Regions from separate parts of the Chryseobacterium sp. FW101-FHT12H09 genome, predicted to be linked through region 2. Evidence: riboswitches for the same ligand, from Rfam matches in the RefSeq annotation. Region 2 holds a riboswitch; each other region holds the start of a gene.
What was found. A riboswitch is a leader RNA that binds a small molecule or an ion and turns the genes downstream of it on or off. The one in region 2 is predicted to bind cobalamin.

Region 1: it holds a riboswitch for cobalamin, as region 2 does, so the genes downstream of both, AC3WRL_RS03615 (TonB-dependent receptor plug domain-containing protein) here and AC3WRL_RS15085 (acyl-CoA thioesterase) in region 2, are expected to answer to the same signal.
Region 3: it holds a riboswitch for cobalamin, as region 2 does, so the genes downstream of both, prpB (methylisocitrate lyase) here and AC3WRL_RS15085 (acyl-CoA thioesterase) in region 2, are expected to answer to the same signal.

The regions. Positions count from the first base shown of each region.
Region 1 is NZ_JBYTCP010000001.1:799,503-802,786, forward strand. It holds gene namA (NADPH dehydrogenase NamA) at 1-747, opposite strand, end outside; gene AC3WRL_RS03610 (cytidine deaminase) at 850-1,332, shown strand; cobalamin riboswitch at 1,461-1,638, shown strand; gene AC3WRL_RS03615 (TonB-dependent receptor plug domain-containing protein) at 1,672-3,284, shown strand, end outside.
Region 2 is NZ_JBYTCP010000003.1:945,843-949,126, reverse strand. It holds gene AC3WRL_RS15095 (XAC2610-related protein) at 1-338, shown strand, start outside; gene AC3WRL_RS15090 (HD domain-containing protein) at 340-930, shown strand; gene AC3WRL_RS15085 (acyl-CoA thioesterase) at 970-1,353, opposite strand; cobalamin riboswitch at 1,470-1,647, opposite strand; gene AC3WRL_RS15080 (hypothetical protein) at 1,703-2,500, opposite strand; gene AC3WRL_RS15075 (hypothetical protein) at 2,661-3,284, opposite strand, start outside.
Region 3 is NZ_JBYTCP010000001.1:694,772-698,055, forward strand. It holds gene prpC (bifunctional 2-methylcitrate synthase/citrate synthase) at 1-642, opposite strand, end outside; gene prpB (methylisocitrate lyase) at 635-1,543, opposite strand; cobalamin riboswitch at 1,907-2,100, opposite strand; gene AC3WRL_RS03125 (aminotransferase-like domain-containing protein) at 2,431-3,284, opposite strand, start outside.

The DNA of each region.
Region 1 (3,284 bases), on a different contig from region 2:
ATGATCCTTTAAAACTCTTGCCAATTCTACACTGTTATCAACACTCCATCCATTTTCAGCATATTCAGTTCCTGAGATTCTAACAAATAGTGCTACATTTTCGTTCAACTCATCATTAACTGCGTCTACAATTTCTAATAGAAATCTTATTCTGTTCTCAAAACTTCCCCCATATTCATCTGTTCTGATATTAGAAAGTGGAGATAAAAATTGATGGATCAAATAACCATGTGCCCCATGAATTTCTATGATGTCAAAACCAGCTTTAACAGCTCTTCTTGCAGCAGTCTTAAAATTTTGAACCTGTTCTTTAATTTCTTCAACAGTTAAAACATGTGGAATTCTTTCAGTCGGATGATAAGGAATTGGACTTGGAGCAAGAGTTTCCCATCCTTCCTCCATGGGAATCTGAATATTATTCCAGGTAGATCCTTTTCTTCCAGCATGCGCCAGCTGGATTCCAATCTTACTTTCAGAATTTGAATGAATGAATTCTACAATTTTCTGAAGCTTGGCCGCCTGTTCGTCATTCCAGATACCCATACATTTATTGGTAATTCTTCCACGAGGTTCAACACCCGTTGCTTCAACCATTACTAATCCTGTTCCTCCTTGGGATCTACTTCCATAGTGGACAAAATGAAAGTCATTTGCTAATCCGTTTTCACACGAATACATACACATGGGAGACATTACCCAACGGTTTTTCAGTTCAACATTTCTAAACTGTATTGGAGTATATAACATCTTTATCTATTTTGGATTTTAATATTAAATGACGGAATAAAATTGGCTTGCCTACGTGCTGAAAAAGAACTAATTTTATCCCCCCTTTTTAGGCTCCAATATATGAAAAAAGACATACAGATCGGCTATGAATACTTTAAAAATAGTAGCGAACTGAACGATATAGAAAAAAAACTTTTCGAAAGAGCGAAACTAGCTCGTGAAAATGCTTATGCCCCTTATTCTGAGTTTTTTGTTGGCTGTTCCATTTTGCTGGAAAACGGTGAAATTTTCTCTGGAAACAATCAGGAAAATGCAGCCTTTCCTTCAGGACTTTGTGCTGAGAGAACAGCTTTATTCTGGGTTGGTGCTAACTTTCCGGATCAAAAGATCAAAAAGATCTTTATCGTGGGCGGACCTAAAGAATTTTCTGAAAAGAATCCTCCTATCCCTCCATGTGGAGCGTGCAGACAAAGTTTAATGGAGTACGAAACAAAGCAAAATGAAAATATTGATCTTTATTTCTCAAGCATGAATGATGAGATTGTAAAAGTTCATTCCATTAAAGATCTACTACCTTTCTATTTTGATGCTACGTTTTTATAATCACTAAGAGTAAAATCATGAAAGTTTAAATTTGCTTATCAATATCATTTAATAACAGAATATTTCGTGATTTCTGATTTAAAAAAACACATTTTAATAGATAAAATTGGCGTTTCTTTTTAAAAACTTATCTTTGCAAAAATTTTGGTTTTCAAGCTATTGAAAATAATAGGGAATTGGGTGGAAAACCCAAACTGTCCCCGCAACTGTAAATCGCAACTATCATATTCTATAACAAACCACTGTGCAAACGGGAAGGTATAGAAAAGCGAAAGTCAGGAGACCTGCCAAAATGATAATATCAAAAATATATTGCTTTCGGAGGAAAAGTAAAATAGTATGAAAAAAACTTTAGTACTACTTTTATCGTCATCTGCCTATTTTTTTTGTCTGGGACAGGAGAAAGCAATTGACACCGTGTATATTTTTGACAACCAAATGAATAAAGTAAAGCTTTTTCATAAGGTAAATACGATTACTCCACAAGATGTGGAAAAAAACTCCACCAATCTTTCAGAGCTTCTACGTTTCCAGTCCAGCGTTTACATTAAAGAAAATGGCCGTGGTGCTGTATCTTCGCCTTCATTTAGGGGAACAACTGCACAACAGACTGCTTTTGTATGGAATGGGATTAATATTAACTCCATATTTCTTGGACAAGGAGACATTAATAATATCCCTTTATTCGGATATGATCAGATTGGAATAAAAGCAGGTGGTGGAAGTGTCATTTATGGAAGTGGTGCTATTGGAGGAAGCATTCATCTCAATAACAATTTAGGCTTTAATGATGGCTTCAAAGCATCTTTATATTCTGAGGCAGGTTCTTTTAACACCTTTAATAATTTTGCTCAAGCTGCCTATAGCAATGATAAGTTCAGTTTTAAAGTTTCGGGAAATCACTCGATCAGTCAGAATGATTATGAAGTTGAAGAGAAAAATTACCTAAACAGAAACGGGAAATATTACAATACAACATTTAATGTTGGTATATCATACAAAATTGCCAATCATCAAACCCTTTCGTGGCAAAGTCAGTTTTTTGATTCCGCTCAAAACTATCCCATTTTTGTCGAAAATGGGAACAGAACAAGATATGAGACACAAAGTACCAGAAGCTTACTTTCTTGGGACATCAATAAAAGTAAATTTTCGAATAGCCTAAAAGCAGCTTATACAGAAGAAAACTTTCAATATTTCGGCAATTATAACGCTCCAAAAACAAGTGGATCTACAGGAAAGAATTACATTTTTAAAAATGATTTTAACTATTTCATTGTTCCAAAACTGAATTTTAATGTAATTACTGAATTTCAGGTGAATAAAGGAGAAGGATATCAGCCCGTCATCCCAGGTATAAAAACAGAGGGAATTGGAAATGTAAGTAGAAATGTGGGATCTGTGGCTGGATTATTACGCTATTTCCCAACGAAAGATCTGCGTTTTGAGGCTGGAGTAAAAAAAGATTTTGTTGAAAATATAAATGCACCTCTGCTTTATTCATTATCCGGAAAATGGGATCCTCTACAATGGTACAGCGTAGGTTTGAATATATCCAAAAACTTCAGATTTCCCACTTTCAATGAGCTGTATTGGAATCCCGGGGGAAACCTTGATTTAAAACCAGAAACATCATTCCAGATAGATATGGATCATGATTTTAAATTTGGTGCGTTTAAACTTACATTAAGCCCATATTATCTTAATATTTCAGACAATATTGTTTGGCTTCCTACAGAATACGGTTATTGGTCTCCTGTAAATATCAACAAGGTGGAATCTTATGGTTTAGAATCTCAGATTACATTTGATAAAAAATTCAATGAACACCATTTCAGATTCAATGTTGGATATACCTTTGCCAAATCAATTAACAAAGAAACTAAGAACCAGATGGTATATGTCCCACTTCATAAAGTTTTTGGAAATTTTGATTATCAGTACGATTTCTT
Region 2 (3,284 bases):
GTGGTCCATCCTATGATGTATATGTCTACAATTCTACAAAAAAACAATTCGTTATCAGTGATGAATTAACTACTCTTGCTTTTGAAAATCTGGGAATGTTTCAAACAGATCCTAAAAGAAAGAGATTAATTACATTTTCTAAATCCGGGTGTTGCTGGCATTTAACAACAGAGTATCAGGTAATTCCGAAAAAAGGACTAGATAAAGTTTACGAGCTGGAAGAAGATGCAATGGGTGGTGAAGAATTCGTAAAAGTAACAAAGCGACAAAAGATCAATAACAAGTGGATCGTAAAATCAAAAAAATATCCGATCAAACAGTACTATAAAGAAGATTAAAATGAAAATACAAAAAGAGATCGATTTTATTTTAGCAGTAGATGCTTTAAAAAATGTGCAGAGAAGAAATTATAATGCAGATGATTCAAGACGGGAAAATACTGCTGAACACTCTTGGCAGATAATAATACTGGCACAGGTACTTTTTCCATATGCTAAAAACAGGACAGATATCGATTTGTTAAGAGTTATAAGGATGCTTTCTATCCATGATCTGGTAGAAATTGAAGCTGGTGATACATTCTTATTTGATGAGAAAGCAATGGTTGGCAAATTTGAAAGAGAGAAATTATCAGCTCAGAATATTTTTGGAATTTTAGATGAACCTTTACGTTCAGAGTTTTTCAATCTATGGTTGGAGTTTGAAGAAGAGCAGACTGCGGATGCTATTTTTGCCTGTGCAATAGACCGTATTATGCCATTTATTCTTAACTCACATACTTCGGGGAAAAGCTGGACCGAAGCAAAAGTAACCGAGAGTCAAATCAGAAATATGCTGGAAAATGCAATAAGCAGAGCTTCTGATGAAATGGGTGAAGCTTTCCAGCTTCTGCTTAATAGAAGTTTAGAGACCGAAAAAGTTTTAAAATAAAGAAAACGCAAGTCAATTTGACTTGCGTTTCTCATCTAATTATAGTATTTGAACAGGCTTTTTAAATTCATCGATAGCCACAAAAGTAAAGTCTCCCACAATAGCTCTTTCTCTTTCATAAGAATACATTTGTTCCGTGTAGATCTCTACATTTACTTTCATACTTGTTGTTCCAACATGAGAAACCGTTCCTATCAGCTCGACAATAGTTCCGGCAGGAATAGGTTTCTTAAAGTCAATTTTGTCGCTGCTTACAGTTACCACTCTTTTTCTTGCAAAACGTGTAGCAGTAATAAATGCCACTTCATCCATCAATTGCATCGCTGTACCTCCAAAAAGAGTATCATAATGATTGGTTGTGTTAGGGAAAACCGCTTTAAAGATTCTGGTTTCGGATGCTTGAATTCTTTCTTCTGTAGTCATATTTCATTATTAAATTAAAGCGAAATGAAATATATTGAAGCAAACAGAATAATAACAGGAAAGGTGAAATTCCTGAAACAATCCATCAGATCAATAAACTTCAAGCCGCGAAAGTTTCTTGTTTATAGAAAGTGGCAGGTCTCCTGACTTGTAACATCCTTATCCCTTCCCATGCTTTTGCACAGTGGTTTATTATAAAGACTTTAGTTACTTACAGTTGCGCGACAGTTCGTGATTTTCACACGATTCCCTATTAATCTGTGATTAAACAGAACCAATTCCTGTGATGAATAAGCGTTAAAACTTTTTCAATGACAAAAATAAGGATAATACAGAGAAGTATAATGAATTATTCAGGATTTTTAAAAATAATCTGGTGAGCAACCTTTCCCTGTCTGATCGTCCAGAGCGTGGTATATCTGTTTTCCCCGGAACCGTTGATCATATAAAGAAAAATGTTATCATTGTCAATAGCAGCAACACTAATGTTATTGAAATCCATAGTCGGCTGGAACATATTTTTAATAGCTTCTCTTACAAAAACGGAACCTCTTCCAACCTGTTGTACACGGATAGACTTGATTTCTGTCATCCCTTCAGGAAGTTCTTTACTGATACCCCAAGGTTTTACTTTATCAATAGTAAGGATTGTTCCATCCGCATCTTTTTCCTGTTTCCTATAACTGGCATTGGAAGGATAGACATCAATGATAACCTTATTTCTTTGGGCAGTAGGTATTTTAGGATTGTTATTGTCAGTGAAAATAAGGGATCTTCCGTTTTTGGATTTGGACGGTGTGTATTGAGGAAGCTGATCAATAAAAGCTACACGTTCTTTATTCACCATACCTTCTTTGTCAAGATTCTCATATCTCACAAAAGGTTTTTCAGTGTCTTGCTTTTCGGGATATTTGATCCATAACCATTCCGTTTCTCCCGGAGCCGGTTTTACATAAAGAAAGACGTCCCCTTTACGCATTCTGATCTTATCAACAATTTTTCTATAATTATCCTTGGCAACCCTAACATTCGCGTAACCCTCTTCAGCCTTTACCACTCCAAAAGGAATTTTTTGCTGGCCTTTTACAAAAGCTAATGAGAATAAACTGATGGCTGATAAATAGACTGCTTTATTTACGGAAATCATTATGAAAAATTTTTGATGCATCAAATATATAAATTAAATACTTTTCGGAAGATAATTATATAACTCTAAATCCTTAATATTAGTTATTGGTTTTAGATGACCTGTAAAAAGGTTGAACTTTGTTTGAAATATTTAAAAAGACGGTTCAATATGCAGGACATTATCTTCTAATCCTATTAAAATCCAAAGTATAAAAATCGTTCAATAAAATTTTATCCAGCACGAACCCAGGATCTTTATAAATGTTCTTTTTATCAGCTTCTTCTATCAGAAAATTATTGGTTTCAATGATATTTTCGGTCTGTTCCTTCGCTTTTTTGTTTGCAACTATAAAGAATATAGATTTGAATCCCTTACCTGCAGGAAACATAGGGCCATCGCTGCTGATTCCTTTGTTTTCGGAAATTTTAGCATTTTCAAAAAGGGTTTTTCTGCCTTGTCCTTTTGAATCATCCATCAATAATAAGTCTTGATGTTTACTCACAAAGTCCCGTGGAAAAAGAAAGCTTAAAAATGGACTGGAGATTAGTTTACTAAAGAAAATACTTCCAAAAAATCTGGGTTCTGTTTCGGGATAAAACATGAAAACTTTCACATAAGTTAAATCTGCCCAGTTGTATGCTTTTAAGCCCAATAAACCGGCACAACCATTCGTAACAATACGAACTTCTTCAAGGTGTTGGCCTTCATTCTTTAAAATCTCTTTAGGCATGACAGAAGTTACATAGTCTAAATCTTCCCCAAACTCTTTTTGATCTTCACTTTCAGATTTTATAAAATGAGA
Region 3 (3,284 bases), on a different contig from region 2:
GGAATAGAAATCCGAAGATGTACCAGCAATAACACGAGCAGTAAAAGTAGAAGCATTAAATTCATGCTCGGCATAGAGATTAAGGGATATCTCCATTGCTTTTACCCAGGAATCAGGAGCCTTTTTACCATGCAACAAATGCAGGAAATGTCCACCAATAGTATCATCATCAGTTTCTACATCAATCTCTTTCCCATTATGAGTATAGTGATACCAATATAAAAGCCCGGAACTGAATGATGCCAATAATTTGTCAGCAATATCTCTTGCTCCTGCTACATTATGATCATCTTTTTCAGGCTGAATGCTTCCAATCGCTGAAACCATTGAACGCATGACATCCATCGGGTGTGCAGCTGCCGGAATACTTTTTAAGATATTTCTTACAGAGTGAGGCAGTCCTCTCAATGATTTTAATTTGGCTTTATAGTTTTTTAATTGAGCTCCTGTTGGTAATTGTCCATAAATAAGAAGGTAAGCTACCTCTTCAAATTGTGCTTTTTCCGCAAGATCCAAAATATCATAACCTCTGTAATGGAGATCATTTCCGCTTTTACCAACACTGCAGAGAGCAGTATTACCAGCTGTTACACCCGAAAGCGCTACGCTTTTTTTGGGCTTAAAAATAGGTTCATTATTCATTGATATTTTTGTTCTTTTGAAATAGGTTATTTAATTTTTGTTCATAGTCGTGATAGCCGATACTTTTGTAAAGCTCGTCGCGGGTTTGCATAGTATCAAGTACATTAACCTGAGTGCCATCCTTTCGGATATGTTCATAAACATTCTGAGCAGCTTTATTCGCTGCACGGAAGGCCGAAAGTGGATATAAAATCAAACCTACTCCAGCATTTTTAAGTTCATCAACAGTGTACATTCTGATCATTCCAAATTCGGTGATATTGGCTAATACGGGAATACCTGTTGCATCGACAAATTTTTGGTAATAGCTTAAATCAGGAACAGCTTCCGCAAATATAAAATCTGCCCCGGCTTCTTTGTAAGCAACTGCTCTTTCCAATGTTCTTTCTAATCCTTCATTCGCAAAAGCATCTGTTCTTGCTCCGATAACGAAATTTTCATCTGTCCTTGCATCAACCGCAGCTTTTAAGCGGTCTACCATTTCATCTTTACTCACTACTTCTTTACCAGGACGGTGTCCACAACGTTTTGCTCCTACCTGATCTTCAATATGTAAAGCCCCAGCTCCAGCTTTAATTAAGGATTTTACAGTTCTTGCCACATTAAATGCTGAAGGACCAAAGCCCGTATCCACGTCCACCAATAATGGCAGATCACATACGTTGGTTATCCGTTGAATATCGATTAATACATCTTCAAGGGTTGTTATTCCCAGATCGGGAACTCCTAAAGAACCTGCAGCAACCCCTCCTCCTGAAAGATAAATGGCATTGAAACCTGCCTGCTGTGCCAACAATGCATGATTAGCATTGATCGCTCCTACAATCTGAAGAGGACTTTCTTTTTGCATCGCCTCCCGAAACCGTAATCCGGCAGACTCTAAACTAACATTTTTACTCATCTTTAATATTATTGTTCGTTTTAATGTATTTAACTCACATACCATCAACAATTTAAAAAATTATCTTTTTTAAATTCTGTTAAATTAATCAAACGACCTATAAACCTTAGCGAACGGCTGAATGGGTATACAATCATCTTTTTAATGTTTATAAATCATTATAAAAAGAGGGTGATAAACTTCACAATACTTTGTAAGAGAGAAAATTATGGAAAGGGGTGATACGCCAGAGTTATAGATACAGCATAACTTTAAAAGCTAATACTACAAACTATCTCTAAATTATGATAATGTACCCAGAAAAAGTTGTGCACGATTATCAAAACGTATCATACCTGACTATAAGCTTCAGATCGCGAAAGCATCGTCAATTCGAAATAGGCAGGTCTCCTGACTTGTAACGATTTTTATCGTCCTTCCCATTCACAAGAGCGAACAGTGGACCTTGATTGATAAAAACCTTTTGAGTGTTACTTACAGTTGCGCGACAGTTCGTGATTTACACACGATTCCCTTTTAATTCACAGCTAAGTGTAACCAGTTTCGGTTGATAAAGAAGTTTAAATGAACTCCTTGGTGGTAAATATAACTATTTTATTGAAACGTTAATATATTAATTCACGAACAAGCGTTAGGATTTTACAACAGCCTGTAAATATGACAATTAAAAGTAATTCAAAATTTTAAAAAAATAACTAAATGACAAAAATCATATAAAAATAAATTGTCGAAAAGGAATGCTAAGGACGTTTTTTAGAAAAAACATATGCTATAAATATCAAAAAAGATCTCATGCGAATTGAGAGAAAACTAAAATTCATAATCACCTCTTCCTGTTTCATTTTGAAAAAAGTCAGGTTAAAAGTATACTATATTGCAAAAAACAGCTATAAAAGCTCTTTAACTTTCTCGCCTGCATTTTTCAAAGATATTAAACTGTGAGAAGTAATACGGTCAGCAAAAACAATCCGAAAATGATGACTAAACTGATCTGTCAAACTAAAGATTTCTCCTGGGGTAAATAAAATCCTCTGGTCATCGCAATACCTATAAAACATCTTCATATCAACTGCTTTTGATAAGCTTCCCCAAATGCTGTATCCCCCTTGCGGATCCTCAAAATATGAACCCTCTGGAAAAGAAGTACGTAACGCCTGTAAAACATCTCTAGCCTGATCATACAATTGTTTACGAAACGAACGTAAATGCTTACTATAGCTGTGATCTTCAAGTAATTTAAGCAATAACTCCTGATATATTGGAGCTACCGATCTTCCCAGAGAAAACCTCAGCCTCTCTGCCTTTGCATGGTACCTCCCTGAATGTAACCAACCGAGACGAATACCCGGTGCCAATGTTTTAGAAAAAGAAGAAAAGGTCATCACCCAGCCATATTCATCAAAATTGCGTATGCTGGAAGGACGTTCATCACCAAAATAAAGATCTCCATACAGATCATTTTCAATGATCGGAAACTGATGATCCATGGCAATGGATAACAGCTCCTTTTTGGTATTATCAGTCATTAACCTCCCTGTTGGATTATGGAAATTTGGGGTAACAACAAGTGCTTTGATATCATTGGCAGCAGAAACCTTTTTCAAATATTCTGTGTCAAATCCGTCTTCACCATGAATAGGGATTTCCAGGACTTTAAGCTTAAGATTAGTGATCACCTCCAGAACAGAAAAAACACATGGGCTTTCAACAGCAATAAGATCACCCGCATTGGTAACACTTG